2 regions of the Terribacillus sp. DMT04 genome follow, and region 1 is predicted to be linked to the other one. Evidence: a T-box and tRNA genes for the amino acid it is inferred to sense, from the RefSeq annotation. Region 1 holds a T-box; the other holds one or more tRNA genes.

Region 1 (9,905 bases):
AAGCAATGAATCAGCCGCGTCCAAAAGCACGCCCTGTACAAAAAGAAACACAAAGTACAGAGCAGCAGCAGCCTGCAAACACAGAAAGAAGAAGAGAGCGGGAAGAGCTTCGCCGTGAGACACCTTCTTCTTCACCGCAGCCGCGTAAGCAGGAAGAGGAAACACTTGATATTCCTACATTCCTTCGCAACCGCAATCGCAGAAGATAAGGAAATAGGCAAAGGATAGCATCCAGAGATGCTATCCTTTTTTTTATGCAAAAAAACGTTAGACAAAAAGCCTGCAAAAGACATAAAAATAGTGGAACGTAACAGGCATAAACTGACAGCTTTTGAATGCCTGCTCCGTTATACTAACTTCATCTATTAAGGATGAAAGGACGGGCTGATGTGACAATCTATCTTGATGCTGTCTGGACGCTCAATCTATTTTTGGACTGGCTGCTGCTCTTAAGTACACAAGCAATTGCGAGATTGCAAGTAAGTAAGCTGCGTGTCTTCCTAGGTGCACTCCTTGCATCGCTCATCGTCCCTGTGACTGTTTACTTTCCGGAAAGTCTCGCAGCACATCCTGCAGGCAAACTGGTGTTTTCTATGGTTATTATCTGGTGTGCATTCGGATATCGCTCCATCTCACGTTTTATCAAGCTGCTGTTCCTTTTTTATTTTGTCACATTCGCAGTAGGCGGCTGTTTATTCGCCGTTCATTATATGCTGCAAACCCAGTTAGCATTCACGCCTTCCTCCTTCTTGACAGTAAGCACTGGGTATGGAGATCACATCAGCTGGCTATTTGTCATCATCACATTTCCAGTCGCGTTATTTTTTACGAAAAACAGAATGGACAAGCAGCGTTTTGAACAATTTCGTTACGACCAGATTCATGACGTACAAGTTAGTATTAATGGGATCACACATAAAACATCGGGCTTTATTGATAGCGGAAATCATTTATCAGATCCGATGACAAAGCGTCCTGTTGTCATTTGTGATCAGCATTTTCTGCAAAACTGGTTCGGGGAGGAAGAGTGGGACTTATTGTCTCAAGCAAACCAGGAACTGGATTTGGACGTGCTGCCGGATAACTGGCCTTATAATTTTTCGGTTGTTCCCTATCAAGGTGTTAATGGTGAAGGTGCTCTGATGCTTGTTTTGAAGCCGGATTCTATCTTAATTGAACTAGATAAAGGATCGGTAGCGACAGATCGGGTCTGGATTGGTATCCAATTCGGCAGTCTTACCGCAGATCGGCGCTATCACTGTCTGCTGCACCCGTCACTTGTCCATGATGCCAGCACGCAAGCAGGATAAAAGGAAGGGAGATAAACATGAAAACAAAAGCATGGAAGATCAAGATCTGGTGGTATAAACTTCTGGTCAAACTAGGAATCAAACGAAAGGAAATTTATTATATTGGCGGCAGCGAGGCATTGCCGCCACCGTTATCGAAGGAGGAGGAGTTCAAACTGCTGCAGCTCTTGCCTACAGGTGACAAATCAGCAAGAGCTATGCTTATTGAACGAAATCTCCGTCTCGTTGTTTACATTGCGAGAAAATTCGAAAACACAGGCATCAATATTGAGGATTTAATAAGTATCGGGACAATCGGTTTAATTAAAGCTGTTAATACATTTAACCCAGAAAAGAAAATCAAGCTCGCAACATATGCATCCCGCTGTATTGAGAATGAAATCCTCATGTACCTCCGTCGAAACAACAAGCTGAAATCAGAGATAAGTTTTGACGAACCGCTGAATATTGACTGGGATGGAAATGAATTACTATTGTCGGATGTGTTAGGCACAGACGATGATATTATTACAAAAGATATTGAGAAAAACGTAGACAAAAATCTACTGAAAAAAGCTTTAGAACAGCTCAATGATAGAGAAAAGCAAATCATGGAACTTCGGTTTGGGCTGATTGGGCAGGAAGAGATGACCCAAAAAGATGTGGCGGATATGCTTGGCATCTCCCAATCGTATATTTCCCGCTTGGAGAAGAAAATTATAAGAAGATTACAAAAAGAATTTAATAAAATGCTTTAAGCCCAACTGGTGCCTGCATTTGTCCTTCATAGACAATAGCAGGCACTTTTTGTCTTTGCATAAAAAAAATCCTGCGGGGAGATACTGTGCTTGATCGTATCTTCAGTCGGGAGGAAAGAGAACATGTCGAGACAAAAAGTTGAAATATGTGGTGTAGACACTTCGAAGCTGCCAGTACTTAAAAATGATGCAATGAAAAAACTATTCATTCGCATGCAGCAAGAGAACGACATATCAGCCCGGGAAGAGCTCGTAAATGGAAATCTTCGTCTCGTGCTCAGTGTAATTCAGCGTTTTAACAATCGCGGGGAGTATGTCGACGATCTTTTCCAAGTCGGCTGTATTGGACTAATGAAATCCATTGATAATTTTGATTTGAAGCATAATGTGCGTTTTTCTACATACGCAGTGCCAATGATCATCGGTGAAATCCGCCGTTACCTACGGGATAATAATCCGATTCGTGTATCCAGGTCATTACGCGATACGGCATATAAAGCGTTACAAGTACGTGAACAGCTGATAGCCAAGACTTCCAAGGACCCTACTACAGCGGAAATTGCGGCGGAGCTTGGTATCGAGCCTTCGGACATAACGTTTGCCATGGATGCTATTCAAGATCCGGTCTCTTTGTTTGAACCAATTTACAATGATGGAGGAGATCCGATTTTCGTTTTAGATCAACTGCGGAATGAGTCTGAAAACGATGGAACATGGCTTGACAACCTATCAATCAAAGAAGGCATGCATCGTTTGAATGAAAGAGAAAAGATGATACTGAACAAACGCTTTTTCCAAGGCAAAACACAAATGGAAGTGGCAGATGAAATTGGCATTTCCCAAGCGCAAGTGTCCAGACTTGAGAAAGCAGCAATCGAAGAAATGAATAAGCAGATGTTTGAATGAGAGGCACCTTTTATAGGTGTCTTTTTTTATATAGAAAAGTACTTTAATTTCCGCTCCAAAAACTACTTCCCCATATTAATTGCCATATCATCAGCTTGGCCGCATAGAATAGATTAAAACAACAAAGGGGTCTGGCTTAGATGACATTAACGGAATTGCAAATGAAGGACATTATTTTGATGGAAAACGGGAAAAGAGTAGGAAATGTTTCGGATTTAGAGATTAATGAACAGAATGGTCATATAGCAGCAATTGTTGTAACACTTCGAGGAAAAACGATGGGATTGTTTGGCAAGGAAGAAGAGTTGGTCGTTCCTTGGCACCAAATTATTACAATAGGAACAGATGTTATCTTGATTAAAAGCCCGGAAGCTGTACCTGTTGCAGAAGAAGAGGGAAAGTAATCCTATACAGTACAAAGCTGAAATATGGTACTATTAAAGCAATTAGAGGAGTGAGAGTACCATATGAGAGAAGCAGCTTCCAATAAACAAAGATTGTATATGGAGCTTGGCGGCTGGTCAGCTCCTAACAGGATAGTAAGCGGCATCACAACAAAAAACAACGGTGTAAGCAAATCACCATTTGATAGCCTTAATATGGGACTGCATGTTGGTGACAAAGATGCGGATGTGATTCAAAACCGAGAGCTGCTTGCAGGCGAAATAGCGTTTCCGCTAGCGAATTGGGTGCTGGGCGAGCAAGTGCATGGCACAGAGATTGCAGTTGTGCAAAAGAAAGATGCTGGACGGGGCAGCAAGTCATTATCGGATAGCATCCCATCAGTTGATGGCCTGATAACCAATGAACCGGGCTTGCTTCTGGCAGCTTTTTTTGCAGACTGTGTTCCGCTGTATTTTTCTGATGCAAAAACTGGCTGGATTGGCATGGCGCATGCCGGCTGGCGCGGTACTGTCGGAGACATGGCTGGAAAAATGATTGCAGCACTAGGCAGCCAAGGTGCCAATCCTGCTAACATAGAAGCAATGATTGGTCCTTGCATTTCGAAGCACAAGTACGAAGTGGATGACCGTATCTTCCAGCAAATTCCGGAGCGCTTTCGTGCGCAAGTACTCACAGCAAGCGGGGAATCTGATAAGTATTATTTAGATTTGCAAGCGCTGAACCGACTGTACTTGCTGGACGCTGGTGTAAAGGATGCGCATATTAAAACAGCACCATTTTGTACATATGAGATGCCGGAATTTTATTCGCATCGTCAAGATCAAGGTAAAACAGGCAGAATGATTGGTTTTATCGGAATGAAAGAGGAGCAGGTATGAACACGGTACAAGAGAATTTCGCACAAATACAAGAAAAAATAAAAGCAGCAGCTGCTAAAGCAGGCAGGAATTATGAGGATATTACACTCCTAGCCGTTACGAAATATGTTACAATTGAACGAACAGAGGAAGCGGTCAATGCCGGTATTGGCGATTTAGGTGAAAACCGGATTGAGGGCTTCTTAGAGAAGCAAGCGGTCATTGGAGACAGAGCTGTTTGGCATTTCATTGGCAGTTTGCAATCTAGGAAGGTGAAAGATGTCATTAATCAGGCAGACTATCTGCATGCTCTTGACAGATTATCACTTGCAAAAGAAATTCAAAAACGTGCAGAGAAAACAATTAAATGCTTTGTTCAGGTTAATGTGAGCGGCGAAGAAACAAAAGCAGGTGTGTCACCAGATGAGACGCTTTCTTTCATTCAGCAGCTGGAAGCATTTCCTGCCATTGAAGTTGCAGGACTGATGACGATGGCACCTCACACAAAGGATGAAGATGTACTTCGCCGCGTATTCAGCGAGTTAAGAGAGCTACGTGATAAAGTTGCTGACGAGGGAATGGCGCATGCACCTTGTGCCTTGTTGTCAATGGGAATGAGCAATGATTACCAAATAGCAATTGAAGAAGGAGCCACTCATATCCGAGTCGGCTCGGCCCTTGTAGGTCCATACGAATAAGCGAGGTGAAAATATGAGTTTCAAAAATAAGATGCGGAACTTCTTTACAGTGGATGATGAAGAGTATGAGTACGTGGAGGGACAGCCAAACGACGCAGAAGAAGCAGAACCGTATCCTAACGGTCGGGAGCGCAGTCAAAATCAAAACGTTGTCAGCTTGAAAAGTGTCCAAGCTTCATCAAAAGTAGTACTTTGCGAGCCAAGGACGTACAATGAAGCGCAGGAAATTGCTGACCATGTGGTGAACAGAAAAGCAGTTGTACTCAATCTGCAGCGCGTTGACCATCAGCAAGCGAAACGGATTGTGGATTTTCTCAGCGGTACCGTTTATGCGCTGAATGGCGATATCCAAAAGCTAGGCAGCCAAACCTTCCTGTGTGCTCCTGACAATATCGAACTTACTGGTAATATAACCGATATGATAGAGGAACAGGATGAGTATAATAAGAGGTGGTAGAAGCAGATGCTCTTTAACATAATTAGTACAGCCTTCACGGTCTATTCCTTTGCATTAATCATTTATATTCTGATGTCATGGTTCCCTGGAGCAAGACAATCAGCATTCGGTGAAATGCTTGGCAGGATTTGTGAACCATATTTAGATGTATTTCGTCGATTCATTCCTCCACTTGGAATGATTGATCTATCGCCACTTGTAGCGCTGATTGTCCTTAATCTGGCGCGGAGCGGAGTAGCTACAATTTATTTCATGATCTTCTAATAAGGAGTATACAGCAGCGTGAGTATTTACCAGCATTACCGGGAAGAGGAGCGTCCTTTTATTGATCAGATCCTCTCCTGGATGGAACAAGCAGAGCGTACTTATCAGCCACGCGTAACCGATTTTCTTGATCCAAGAGAACAGCTTATCTTCCGGCAGCTGCTCGGCGGGCAAACTGAGCTGCAGTGGGCTTTTTCAGGTGGTGCGGATGCGGCAGAGCGAAAACGCGGCATCATCGCACCGCTTTATGATGCTGTGGCAGACAGCGACTTCGATATTGTGATGCTGGAAGCAACTTACCCAGTGAAGTTTGTTTCTTTGGAGCATCGCGATGTGATGGGGGCATTTATGTCTCTTGGGATAGATCGGAGAAAATTGGGTGATATTAGCGTGCAGGATGGTGTGATGCAGCTGTTCACAACAGCTGATATCGCCGTATACATTCGGGCCAATTTGACAGAAGTGAAACGTGCTAAAGTAAACTGGGAGCTTGCGGATGCATCGCGTTTTCGTCCTGAACAGGCAGAATGGATGCAAATGGAAGCATCTGTATCCTCGCTCCGCCTTGATGCAGTCATGAAGGAGCTTTATCGTATGTCGCGGCAGCAAGCATCTTTAAGCATCCAGAAAGGTCTTGTCAAAGTTAATTTTAAAACAGTCGAAGATAGCAGTTACCCATTAGCCGAAGGAGATTTAATTTCTTTACGCGGCAAAGGCAGAGGGAAGCTGACGGAAGTGAAGGGCACGACAAAGAAGGACAAGCAGCGTATTACATTAGAAAAATTAAAGTAGCAGTATCAGCTCTTTTGTGCTATCTTTGTCGAATAACAGCAATTATAGATCTATTAATAGGAGGTGGCCGTTGTGCCATTAACACCTTTGGATATTCATAATAAAGAGTTTGCCCGCGGATTCCGCGGTTATGATGAAGATGATGTAAACGACTTCCTTGACAGGGTGATAAAAGATTATGAAATCATCATCCGCGAGAAGAAGGAATTAGAGGAACGCGTAAGCACGCTGGAAGAACGCCTTGGTCATTTCAATAATATTGAGACGACATTAAACAAGTCCATCTTAGTAGCACAAGAAACAGCAGAAGAAGTAAAAGGCAATGCGATGAAAGAATCAAAGCTGATTATTAAAGAAGCGGAGAAAAATGCAGACCGCATTATCAACGAGTCGCTTTCCAAATCCCGTCAAATCGCACTTGAAGTAGAAGAGCTGAAGAAGCAAGCAAAAGTATTCCGTACGCGTTTGAAGATGCTAGTTGAAGCGCAGCTAGAGATGATTGAAACAGATGACTGGGATGGTTTGTTCGCGACAGAAGTAGCTTATGAGCCGCAAGAAGAGCCGGCTGAATAAGACTCGCTTGACGTTTTTCGCAAACTTACATATAATCTTACTATTATTAGCAAATAACATGACTCAGATAAAAAGACTGTGATCGGGACAGTAAGAAGTCCATACCGACTGAAGCGAGCCAGGGAAGGTGAGAGCCTGGTGCGGTATTTCTTCCGAACATCACCCGTTAGTTTCCATTCGAACCGCAAGCAGTAGAAATGGACGTCTCATTCACGTTACGAATTCGAGTGGATAGAAGTAATATACTTTTGTCTATAAGGGTGGTACCGCGAGTCTCTCTCGTCCCTTTGGGATGATGAGGGGCTCTTTTTATTTACCCGGAAAATAGCTGGTCATGATAAGGAGGAAGAACATTGGATTACAAAGACACACTGCTGATGCCGTCCACGGCTTTCCCAATGCGCGGCAACCTGCCAAACAAAGAACCAAAAATGCAGCAAGAATGGGAAGAACAAAATATCTACCAAAAAGTACAAGAAAGAACCGAAGGACGACCGCTTTTCGTCTTGCATGATGGACCTCCGTATGCAAATGGCGATTTACACATGGGGCATGCACTGAATAAAGTATTGAAAGATTTTATCGTCCGCTATAAATCAATGTCTGGTTTCCATGCACCATATGTTCCGGGCTGGGATACACATGGTTTACCGATTGAACAGGCGCTTACGAAGAAGAAGGTTGACCGCAAGAAAATGACGGTTGCTGAATTCCGCCGTCTGTGTGCAGAGTATGCGATGCAGCAAATCGATAATCAGCGCAGCCAGTTCAAACAGCTGGGTGTACGGGGAGATTGGGATAACCCATACATCACGCTAACAAAAGATTATGAAGCAGCTCAAATTAAAGTATTCGGTGAAATGGCTGAAAAAGGTTTCATTTACAAAGGGATGAAGCCAGTTTATTGGTCTCCATCTTCTGAGTCTGCATTGGCAGAAGCGGAAATCGAATATCAAGATAAGCGCTCTGCATCCATTTATGTTGCTTTCCAAGTGAAAGATGGCAAAGACTTGTTTGAAGGAGATGAGAAATTCATCATCTGGACAACAACGCCTTGGACATTGCCTTCTAACGTTGCAATCTCCCTTCACCCAGAAGTAACTTATGTGGTCGCTAACGTTGGCGGTGAGAAATTCGTCGTAGCAGAAGATTTGTTAAGCAGCGTAACAGAAACACTTGAATGGGATAACCCAGAAGTAGTGAAAACTTTCTCTGGTAAAGAAGCGGAATATGTGACAGCACAACATCCGTTTTATGACAGAGAATCCCTTATCATCCTTGGTGAGCACGTGACTACAGACAGCGGTACAGGCTGTGTACATACAGCGCCTGGACACGGGGAAGAAGATTTCTTCGCTAGTCAAAAATACAAGCTGCCTGTAATCAGCCCATTGGATGATAAAGGTGTATTCACAAAAGAAGCTCCTGGTTTTGAAGGTGTATTCTATGATAAAGCAAATAAAGAAATCACCGAACTTCTTGAAGAAAAAGGTGCTTTACTGAAGCTGGAATTCTTTACACATTCCTATCCGCATGACTGGCGTACGAAAAAACCAGTTATCTATCGTGCGACTGCACAATGGTTTGCTTCGATTAAAGCATTCCGCGATCAAATTATCGAACAAATTAAAGAAGTGGAATGGTTCCCGAAATGGGGCGAAACACGTCTTTACAATATGTTCCGTGACCGCGAAGACTGGTGTATTTCCCGTCAGCGTGCATGGGGTGTGCCAATCCCAGTCTTTTATGGAGAAGATGGAGAACCAATCATCACAGAAGAAACAATCCAGCATGTGTCTGATTTGTTCTTAGAACATGGGTCGAATATTTGGTTTGAGAGAGAAGCGAAAGACTTGCTTCCAGAAGGATTTACATCAGAGCATAGCCCGAATGGTATCTTCACAAAAGAAACAGATATCATGGATGTTTGGTTTGATTCTGGTTCTTCTCACCAAGGTGTGCTTGTAAATCGTCCGGAATTGCAGCGTCCAGCTGATTTGTACCTGGAAGGTTCTGACCAATACCGCGGCTGGTTCAACTCTTCTTTGACAACTGCTGTTGCTGTAACGGGTAAAGCACCTTACAAAGCAGTGTTAAGCCATGGCTTCGCGCTTGATGGTAAAGGGAAGAAGATGAGTAAATCACTAGGTAATATTGTCGTGCCATCTAAAATCATGAAGCAGTACGGTGCTGATATTCTTCGCCTGTGGGTTGCTTCTGTTGATTATCAATCCGATGTTCGTATCTCGGATGAAATCATTAAGCAAACATCTGAAGGATACCGCAAGATCCGTAACACATTCCGTTTCTTGTTAGCCAACTTGCATGACTTTGAGCCGGCGAAGGACAGTGTTGCATTTGCTGACTTGAAAGAAGTAGATCGTTATATGCTTGTGAAGCTTTCTGATTTGATCAAGCGTGTGCGTGAAAGCTATGACAAATACGAATTCGCTGATGTATATTCAGCTGTCTTAAGCTTCTGTTCGGTTGAGCTAAGCTCGTTCTACTTGGACTTTGGGAAAGATATTCTTTATATCGAATCTGCGGATCATCCAGCACGCCGCAGCATCCAAACAGCGTATTATGAAATCATCAAAGCGCTTGTACAGATGCTGTCACCAATCATTGCGCATACTGCAGAAGAAGCATGGAGCTACATCCCAGGTGAGAAAGCTGACTATGTGCAGCTGACTGACTTCCCAGAAGAGCTGTCTATTGCAGATCATGATGACTTGCTTGGAAAATGGGATCATTTCATGGCCGTTCGTGATGATGTGCTAAAAGCCTTGGAAATAGCGCGCAGTGAGAAAGTAATCGGTAAATCACTTGAATCGAAGCTGACAATTGCTGCAAAAGATGACGCAACAAAACAGCTGCTTCAAAGCATCGATAACTTGCATCAGCTG
Region 2 (9,905 bases), 540 kb from region 1:
GTGTAATTTCTTGATCCGCTCCGCCAACTTCAGACCAGTTCGTGATTTTGCCAGTGAAGATATCTTTCAGCTGCTGTTTTGTAAGGTTATCTACGCCTACTTCTGGGTTGATTGCTGCTGTCATACCTACAACTGCAACTTTGTGATCAACTAGAGCTTCTGCGTCAATACCTTCTTTTTCTTCAGCAAATACATCTGAATTACCGATTGCAACAGAACCTTCCTGAACCTGACTCAGGCCAGCTCCGGAACCACCTGCGTTTACTTGGATGTCTGCATCCGGGTTTTCTTCCTTGTACTTTTCAGCTGCTGCTGCTACTAAAGGCTGCATTGCACTGGAACCAGATACAACGATTGAGCTATCGGAAGTTTCTCCGCCTCCACTGTTGCTGTTCCCGCTGTTGCTGTCTTCAGATTGTTCGCCGCCAGCGTTTCCGCCACATGCTGCAAGTACACCAATTACTAGTGCAAACATTGCAAGCAATACAGATAGTTTCATTTTCTTCATGTTTGATTTTCCCCCTACGAAATTCGATTAGTTCCTTTGCCTTACAACTACATAATAGCTTGTCATCATTAAGGAATAATAAACTCAATGTAAAGGTTGTGTAAATTGAGGTCAGTTTTTGTAGAAATAAAAAGAACCACCCGTTTGTTTGGGTGGTTCTTCGGCAATACTTTATTCAGCTTCTTCTTTATCTTTGTCTTCTGGCGCTGTGTGCTCGTAGTAATATTTCAGTGCTTTGTTTACGATATTGTAGGTAATTGGGTACTGACCAGTGCCACCACTTACTATACCTAAATTAGGAACCATTACGGCAAACGCGATATCTGGTGTTTCAGAATCTGCGTAGCCGATTAGAGTCCAGTTTTCTAAATTGGTACCGTCTATGTTTGTTTCTGCTGTACCAGTTTTTCCAGAAATATCGTAGGTTTTTGCTTCTTTAGTTAAATGACGATAAGCTGTTCCATCCGTTGTCTGAAATACCATCTTAAATCCTTTTTTGACTCGCTCAATTTGGGCATCTGTTGCAGTAATCTTATTTAAAACTTCAGGGTTTATCGTCTCTGCAAGCGGACCAAGTTGGTCTTTTTCATTTGATGGCTCATGAATCTCACTTACAAAATGCGGTTTGATTCGATAACCACCATTGGCAATTGTGGAAATATACTGCGCTAACTGCATAGTAGTATACGTATCATATTGACCAATAGAGAAGTCAAGCAGATTACCAGCTATTCCAGTAGATCCTTGATACCCCGTTGATTCTGAGGGAAGATCGATACCAGTTTCCACTCCAAGTCCAACTTGGTTGTAGTAATTTCTTAATACTCTGAATGAATCAGGATCAAAAGAAACACTTTGATTGTACTGATAGTTGTATTCTCCACCGAGACGCAAAGCAATATTAAACATATATACGTTTGAAGATTTCTGCAATGCTGTTAAATCATTTATCGTCCCCATATCTTTATAGGAAGATTTCTCTGGAGTCCCTTTAATTTTTACAGGTTTATCTACAAAGTAATCTCCTGGGTCCAGAACACCTTCCTGATACCCAGCAAGCAATGTCGCACCCTTAACGGTAGATCCAACTTCACCGCCTGTAAAGACAGTATTCATATCTGCAGATTCATACTCATTATTTTCGCGGTCGTAATGCTGCCCACTGGCCGCATAAATTTCACCAGTATTAGGGTTAAGCATAACGGCCATAGCATTCTCCAAATAGCGGTTGGCACCAGGATATTTGTTAATTGCACCTTTCAACTCTTCCCGCACAATCTTATCCAATTCCTTCTGAAAGTCCATATTAATGGAAAGCTGCAGATCTTGTCCGCGCTGTCCATCTGAAATGACTTCTTGAGACACAATATTGTTATCATTATCTGTTATATAACGAACACGTTTTTTATCACCTTTTAGCAGGCTTTCGTATTCCATTTCGAGACCGCTTGTGCCAATTCGGTCATTCAGCTGATAGTTGCGGGAAAGATAGTAATCCTTCTCGCCTTCTGGAATTCCCGTTTTAATACTCCCCAGAACACCTTGGAGAGAACCATCAAACGGATAGTAGCGTTTCCAGTCGGTGGCAACATTGACGCCTGGCATTTGCTCCATATTTTCTGCTATGGTTGCGTATTCTTTCTCCGTAACGTTCTCATTTTTTATAACGTGAGGAACAAGCTCTGTCGCACTGTCAAGTTCACGTTTTATCGCAATTATCTGTTTTGCCTGATCATCTGTCATGAGCTCTTTGTAATCGGCTTCTGTTATTCGCTCGAGCGTCAGGTTATAGATTTCACTATCATCAAGCTTCTCTTTTTCAGCAGCAGTAATTCTGCCGTTTGCTTCTTCTGCATTCAGAAGATACCAATATTCCTTAAACTCTCTTTCCGTGATCTTCTCAATTGCTTCTTCATCCATCTTAATAATATCTGCTAGCTGTTTTGCAAGTTCTAATCGTTCGTCAGCAGAGTCGCCATTCTTAGGCGGTGTGTAAGTAATTGAATAAACTGGTTCATTACCGACAATTACTTTTCCTTCACTATCATAAATCATACCGCGCGGAACAGATATTTCTGCTATATCGTTTGTTGTTTTTTCTAGGACTGCCTGGTGTTCTTCTCCGTTGATGATCTGCACTACGCCAAGCTGCAGAATCAAAGCAGAGAACAGCAGGAAAACGATCGCAAACAAGACATTGAGACGGAAAGGAAGCAGCGCACGCTTTTTCTTCCTTTTTTTAGACATAATGTTCCCCCATTCTTACATACTGCTCCCATTATATCATCAACTTCCGTCTCCTTCTACTAAAGTCTGTCAGCGTTTGTCATCTCCTGCAATTTCGTTTTTAGGCAGCTTTTTTATGGATGGTTCTGCAGTAAAGTTGGTAATACGCCGGGTAAAGTAATAAATGAAAAATGGTCCAGCTCCTAATAGAAGCATCAAGTATGGGATAGAAGCATCTTTCCAAATACCAATCCCAACTAGCAGTGCCAAAACAGATAAAATTCTGCCTGCATTTGCAGCTGCATCATTTAATACGATGTATTCAACCCGTAAACTTCTTGCATCTTTTGCTTTGCCAATAACATCATAAGATAGGGATAAATAAGGCACATAGAGCACTGGGTAAAATGCGCCTATTAATGCTGCATATATCAACAAAGTAGTAAAATTAAGTTTTACAAGCAACAATACAATACTTAACGACAAGGCGACACCACTTAAGAAAATTGCCATCTTTCGCTGCGGACTTTTGATATATCGAGTTGCTATATAATAGAAGATTAATGAAAAAGCGGAATACACAAGGTTAAATGTACCAAGTGACAGCTCACTGTTTGTGACAATGAAAATCCATACGGAAATGATGAACGTATAGATTCCTTCTCTAATTCCTTGAAAAACATGTGCAATAACAATATTGCGCCATGCTGGATCACGCCCTATTTCTTTCCAAGCAAGCTTGAGACCGAATTTTCCTTCTGCCCTTCTTCTGCCAAGTCCCGCTGTACATATAACAGCCAAAAGAAAAAGTACAAAACTCACAGCAAATATCAGCGTATAACCATGGCTATTGTTCATTCTGGTAATGATATACCCAGCCACAAAGGGTCCAATCATGCCTGTAAATGATTGCAATAAACCAGATACACCATTAAAGAAGTCCCGCGTCTCCGGTTCTGTCACTTCAAAGGTTAATACGGAGTAAGCAAGCCAATACATGCCATAACCTACGCCTAGCACCGTACCAAGCAGTACATTATACGTGGCAGCTTTCTCTCCGGTAAACAAAACAAGAAGGAAAAAGATGCTGAGGAAGACTACGCCGATACGAAGGATGATGATACGGTCAATCCGCTTAGCCCAGCGTCCGGATAAGGTGAACAGCACTGCTTGCGCCACATATATTGCCAAGTTATACATGGCGATGTTAACTAAATCATTCGTCTGCTTCCATAAGTAAATATTAACGAACGTGTTCGATAGGAATATCCCGAGAGAATAAAGCGCTCCGATAATAAGGAGCATATTCAGTTCTTTTCTGCTCGAATCCAAGGTAAATAAGTTCGGCTTCATAATGCCATCTCCTTTTACTTCTAGTTAGTATTTTCTATTGAAAAGGAGATATGCACAAAAAAAAGACACCAGCTTTTTTGCTGATGTCTTTTCGTTACTTATTTAGCTTCGCGATACAAGCGCTCTACTTCATCCCAGTTTACAACATTCCAGAAAGCACTAATGTAATCCGGACGTTTGTTTTGGTATTTCAAGTAGTAAGCGTGCTCCCAAACATCTAGTCCAAGAATAGGTGTTTTACCATCCATTACTGGGTTATCTTGGTTTGGAGTTGATACGATATCAACTTCACCGTTTTCTACAATAAGCCATGCCCAGCCGGAACCGAAACGGCCAGCTGCTGCTGCTGCGAATTCTTCTTTGAATTTATCTAGTGTACCGTATTTATTAGCAATTGCAGTAGCTACTTCGCCAGTAGGCTCTCCGCCGCCATTCGGGGAAAGAAGTTTCCAGAATAGGCTGTGGTTGTAGTGACCGCCGCCGTTGTTGCGTACTGCTGTTTGTACGTCAGAAGGAAGGTCATTCACACCTGCAACAAGTTCTTCTAGGGATTTGCTTTCTAAGTCAGCTTTTCCTTCGATTGCACCGTTTAACTTTGTCACATATGTGTTGTGATGTTTCGTATGGTGGATGTTCATTGTTTCCTTATCGATATGAGGCTCAAGTGCATCGTATGCGTAAGGCAATTCTGGTAGTTCAAATTTAGCCATGATTATTCCTCCTTAAGTGATATGTAATAAAAGGTTATCACCTTTTCGTAAAGCGTACCAAAGCTTGTCTGAAACAGCAAGTATTTTGCACGCAGTCCTTCCTTAAATTACTCGCAGCTTTTGTTTTAAAACAAAAAAAAACAGCTGTTCAAAGGAACAGCTGTTACTGGAGTGGCTCGGGACGGAATCGAACCGCCGACACACGGATTTTCAGTCCGTTGCTCTACCGACTGAGCTACCGAGCCAAGATGGCGGAGGAAGAGGGATTCGAACCCCCGCGAGCCGTTAAGCCCCTGTCGGTTTTCAAGACCGATCCCTTCAGCCAAACTTGGGTATTCCTCCGCGTTGCAATATGAAGTTGAAAATCGTATGGTGGACCCTGCAGGACTCGAACCTGCGACCGATCGGTTATGAGCCGATAGCTCTAACCAACTGAGCTAAGGGTCCAATACTTTTTTCAAGGGCGATTGATGGGGATTGAACCCACGAATGCCGGAGCCACAATCCGGTGCGTTAACCACTTCGCCACAACCGCCATGTTACAAATTATTAAGATTTATGGTAGCGGCGGAGGGGATCGAACCCCCGACCTCACGGGTATGAACCGTACGCTCTAGCCAGCTGAGCTACACCGCCATGGCTCCACAGGCAGGATTCGAACCTGCGACCGATCGGTTAACAGCCGATAGCTCTACCACTGAGCTACTGTGGAATAATTAATATGTTATGTATTAGCGACGATATATAATTTATCATGCATTCAATAACTTGTCAATCATTTTTCTATAAGTTTTTGTTATAATTTTTGCGTCCTTTTAACTGACAGGAATACTATAGCATGTCCTCTCCATCATTACAAGAGAAAAATATAAAAGACAGAGAATTTAACTCTCTGTCTTTTCATTCAGTATTAACTGTGCAATATTAACAGCATGATCTCCAATACGTTCCAAGTTGCTAATAATATCTACAAAAACAATTCCAGCTGAACCAGTACACTTTCCTTCATTTAATCGAATCAGATGCGTTTTGCGCAGGCTGCGTTCCATCCTGTCAATTTGATCTTCCTTCTGCAATACCGCAATGGCAACTTCCCGATCTTGTTTATCCAACGCCTCCACTGCCTGCTTCACTGTAATAATTGTCAAATCAAACATGCTGTTAAGTTCTTGCTGTGCTTCTTTGGTTAATTTAATATTACTTGATAATTGAAAGTCGACAAATTCAACAATATTTTCGAAATGATCCCCGATACGTTCAATATCCCGAATAGCATCCAGTAAAGCTGCATGCCTTTCGCTTTCTTCATTGGAAAGCGTATTTGTAGAAATCTTAGAAAGATATTCGGTAATTTCACGGTCCTTTCGATTGACTTCCTTTTCCAGCTGCATGGCAAGGTCGGCAAATTGTCTTTCATGGTTGTTCGCATAAGTACTGGCCTGTTCTAAGCCGTCCACTGCCAGTCTTCCCATATGTAAGACTTCCAGCTTAGCTTGTTCTAATGCCAGCACAGGAGACTGCTGAATAAATAGCGGATCCAGATGGTTTGTCAGCGCCATCGGCCGTTCTTCTTCTCCTGGGATAACTTTTGTAATAAGCCAAACAAAGAAACCAAGGAACGGGAGCAATATAAATGTATTGGCAATATTATATAGTCCATGCGCACCAGCAATGGTTAATTTGTCATTCAAGTTGAATATGTTCTGCATCCAGGCAACAACATCTACAAATAACGGCAGAATCAACAGGAAAACGACTGCACCAATTGCATTGAACATTACGTGGCTCAGCGCCGCTCGCTTTGCCTGGACGGTGGCTCCAATTGCCGCTAACATGGCTGTTAGTGTTGTGCCGAGATTATCTCCTAGCAATACCGGCAAAGCTCCTTGTAAATCAATACCATTTTGCGCATACAGCTCCTGAAGAATCGCTACTGTAGCACCGCTGCTTTGTACAACAATTGTCATAAAAGTACCAATTGCCGCTCCAGCAATTGGATTGCTGTGCATACTGGCAGATAGCGATTGAAATGCCTCTATATTCAGTATAGGATGCAGTCCGTCCCCAATTAGCGTCAGGCCAAAGAAAATACCGCCTGCTCCAAAAAGCACTTTACCGATTTGCTGTGTTCGCTGATTTGCAAAGAAATAAATTAAAAATGCTCCGACCGCCATGATTGGAAGACCATATTGAATTAAGTTAATTCCAATAAAAAAGGCAGTTAATGTTGTACCTATATTTGCGCCCATAATAACAGAAATAGCCTGTCTTAATGTTAGATAGCTCGCATTCACCAACCCGACAACCAGAATGCTGGTCGCCGTGCTGCTCTGAACGAGTACTGTAACAATAAGCCCGGAAAGAATCCCAATTAGCGGATGTACCGTAAATCTGTGCATTGCCAGCTGCAGCTGCTTGCCGTATGCTCGCTGTAATCCATCGCCTAAATAACGAATGGAAAAGAGAAACAAGCCTAAGCCGCCTATAAATTCAAAGACGATATATTCCCAATTAGACAATACAAGCCTTCCTTCCCTTCTCAAATATTCCCTCTTCAATTATTAAATTAGTTTGAAGGGTTGTAAAGGTCTTGTTAGGAAATTTACGATTAAAATTACTTTATTTGGTTAAATACAGTTAGGGCTTTACTTTTTCTACCAGTATTCTTGCTCCGCTAACATGCTTCACCTTAATTCGGGTGCCGCGATCCAGCCATTTTCCATCTGTTATGGCGCTCAATTCCTTCCCATTCACTCGAATAGTACCTGAAGGGCGCATATCGGTAATGGTCTCGCCTTCCTGCTCCAAAAGTGCTGCATATGTTTCGTTTACGCTATTGTAGCCTTTATCAGAGCTTAATGAGTCCAAAAGCGCAATCTTGCCCCACATATCTCTTTTCGGAAATGCTTTCAAGAAAAGGAAAGAAGCGAATGCTCCAATAATGACACCTAGGATTGCATATATGCCCGCTGTCCAATTTGGCGCAGTAAACCCTACCGTTAATAGCATGGTTAACAACCCTATTACGCTAAGCGTGCCATCATTCAGTAATTTTCCATCAATAATAATCAGCAGCATCCCGACAAAGTAAAGCGGCAGCATATACCAAATTGCCGATGGGTCGAGATAGCTAAGAAAGAACGTACCGATAAAGCCTGCACCTAATAAAAATAGTATTCCTCTAGCCTTTACAAGGATTTCCCCAATTAAAAACATTGTTCCAAGACCAGTCATAAATATCGAAACCCAATTATAGTCCAGCATCTTTCATGCTCCTTTCTCCTACTATTTATATACGAAGACAGCGCTTTTTTGTTTCATATTAAAGGTTTTTTCTATCGGATATCTAATACTTTATAAAATGAATTGTAACGAGATCGGAGGAACTTCCATGTGGAAACGGATTGGTGTGTTTCTGTTTTGCTGTGCTTTAATTCTTAGTATTTGGAAGGATCTTACGATAGGAAGCCCCATCCCCGCCGCTTCTACTGCCGAGAATGAACCAACACAGCCCGACACGGCTACACAGAAAAATAATATAAAAAAGACGTTTCAGCCAGTCCTCCTGCAGGTAAAGCAAGGTGACACACTTCTTTCCATTACAAATGAGTTGAACAATCACGAATTGCACGTTACGATGGAACAAGTGATCCAGGATTTCGAGGAATTGAATCCGGAGAAGGATCCATATGCACTGAATGCAGGTTCAGCTTATTATTTTCCCCATTACCCAAGATGAAGATTTTATTAAACTTGAGCCTAGTTACTTCTAATTTAGCAGTATTAGCATTATAATGGGAAAATATAAGGATATTTCTCTGTTTTTCCTCGCGATAATCAAAGGAGCGATATATAAATGGCATTAATACACAGACAAGACACCCGTCCGGTTAAAGTAGGCGATCTTACAATCGGCGGTAAAAACGAAGTTGTTATTCAGTCGATGACAACAACAAAAACACATGACGTGGAAGCTACAGTGGCAGAAATCAACAGATTGGAAGAAGCAGGCTGCCAAGTTGTACGAGTTGCTTGCCCAGACCAGCGTGCTGCTGATGCAATTCCTGAGATCAAGAAACGCATTAACATTCCACTTGTAGTGGATATTCATTTCAACTATAAACTAGCCTTAAAAGCAATTGAAGGCGGAGCAGATAAAATCCGGATTAACCCTGGTAATATCGGTAAACGAGAAAAAGTTGAAGCTGTCGTAAATGCGGCGAAAGAAAAAGGTATACCAATTCGTATCGGTGTAAACGCTGGTTCCTTGGAACGTCATATCTTAGAGAAATATGGCTATCCAACCGCTGAAGGTATGGTGGAAAGTGCATTGCACCACATTAAGATTCTTGAAGAACTTGATTTCCACGATATCATTGTTTCGCTAAAAGCGTCCGATGTATCGTTAGCGATTGAAGCCTACGAAAAAGCAGCTGAGGTTATTCCTTATCCGCTGCACCTGGGTATTACAGAGTCCGGTACATTGTTTGCCGGAACAGTGAAAAGTGCAGCTGGACTTGGCGCGATTTTAAGTAAAGGTATCGGAAGCACGATGCGTATTTCCTTGAGTGCCGATCCAGTTGAAGAAGTAAAAGTTGCGCGTGAACTGCTGAAGATCTTTAACTTGTCTTCTAACGCAGCAACGCTAATCTCCTGCCCTACTTGCGGCCGAATCGAGATTGACTTGATTAGCATCGCCAATGACGTTGAGGAGTACATCAGTACGATAAAAGCTCCAATTAAGGTTGCAGTACTAGGCTGTGCGGTAAATGGCCCTGGTGAGGCTCGCGAGGCCGATATCGGCATTGCCGGCGCCCGTGGTGAAGGCTTACTGTTCCGTCATGGAGAAATCATTCGTAAAGTACCGGAAGAAACAATGGTTGATGAGCTGAAAATTGAGATTGACAAGCTTGCTGAAGAATACTTCGCCAAGCAAGCTGCAGAGAAAGAAACTGCAGAAGCATAAAAAGATCTGACTCCGTTTTGGAGTCAGATCTTTTTTTATACATATGGTGCTGTAAATAATGAAAGAACAATGGCGATGATACTTACAATTAAAGCGATATTCCCAAGTGCATTGGCACCTTTGCGTTTTGCTAAGACGCCAA

What was found. A T-box is a leader RNA that pairs with one kind of tRNA and senses whether it is charged. The one in region 1 lies ahead of ileS (isoleucine--tRNA ligase), so its partner is inferred to be a tRNA-Ile.
Region 2: it encodes a tRNA-Ile, which carries the amino acid that the T-box ahead of ileS (isoleucine--tRNA ligase) is inferred to sense. The anticodon was not compared.

The regions. Positions count from the first base shown of each region.
Region 1 is NZ_CP077639.1:1,406,045-1,415,949, forward strand. It holds gene ftsZ (cell division protein FtsZ) at 1-209, shown strand, start outside; gene spoIIGA (sigma-E processing peptidase SpoIIGA) at 390-1,310, shown strand; gene sigE (RNA polymerase sporulation sigma factor SigE) at 1,328-2,047, shown strand; gene sigG (RNA polymerase sporulation sigma factor SigG) at 2,171-2,953, shown strand; gene KS242_RS07570 (YlmC/YmxH family sporulation protein) at 3,094-3,357, shown strand; gene pgeF (peptidoglycan editing factor PgeF) at 3,421-4,236, shown strand; gene KS242_RS07580 (YggS family pyridoxal phosphate-dependent enzyme) at 4,233-4,913, shown strand; gene KS242_RS07585 (cell division protein SepF) at 4,927-5,370, shown strand; gene KS242_RS07590 (YggT family protein) at 5,377-5,634, shown strand; gene KS242_RS07595 (YlmH family RNA-binding protein) at 5,653-6,426, shown strand; gene KS242_RS07600 (DivIVA domain-containing protein) at 6,499-6,999, shown strand; T-box leader at 7,069-7,289, shown strand; gene ileS (isoleucine--tRNA ligase) at 7,353-9,905, shown strand, end outside.
Region 2 is NZ_CP077639.1:1,949,804-1,959,708, forward strand. It holds gene KS242_RS10350 (phosphate ABC transporter substrate-binding protein PstS family protein) at 1-508, opposite strand, end outside; gene KS242_RS10355 (peptidoglycan D,D-transpeptidase FtsI family protein) at 680-2,755, opposite strand; gene KS242_RS10360 (MFS transporter) at 2,825-4,087, opposite strand; gene KS242_RS10365 (superoxide dismutase) at 4,186-4,797, opposite strand; tRNA gene KS242_RS10370 (tRNA-Phe) at 4,970-5,042, opposite strand; tRNA gene KS242_RS10375 (tRNA-Ser) at 5,047-5,139, opposite strand; tRNA gene KS242_RS10380 (tRNA-Ile) at 5,168-5,244, opposite strand; tRNA gene KS242_RS10385 (tRNA-His) at 5,260-5,332, opposite strand; tRNA gene KS242_RS10390 (tRNA-Met) at 5,357-5,433, opposite strand; tRNA gene KS242_RS10395 (tRNA-Asn) at 5,435-5,509, opposite strand; gene KS242_RS10400 (Na/Pi cotransporter family protein) at 5,682-7,316, opposite strand; gene KS242_RS10405 (NfeD family protein) at 7,435-8,061, opposite strand; gene KS242_RS10410 (type IV pilus assembly protein FimV) at 8,189-8,536, shown strand; gene ispG (flavodoxin-dependent (E)-4-hydroxy-3-methylbut-2-enyl-diphosphate synthase) at 8,654-9,763, shown strand; gene KS242_RS10420 (hypothetical protein) at 9,799-9,905, opposite strand, start outside.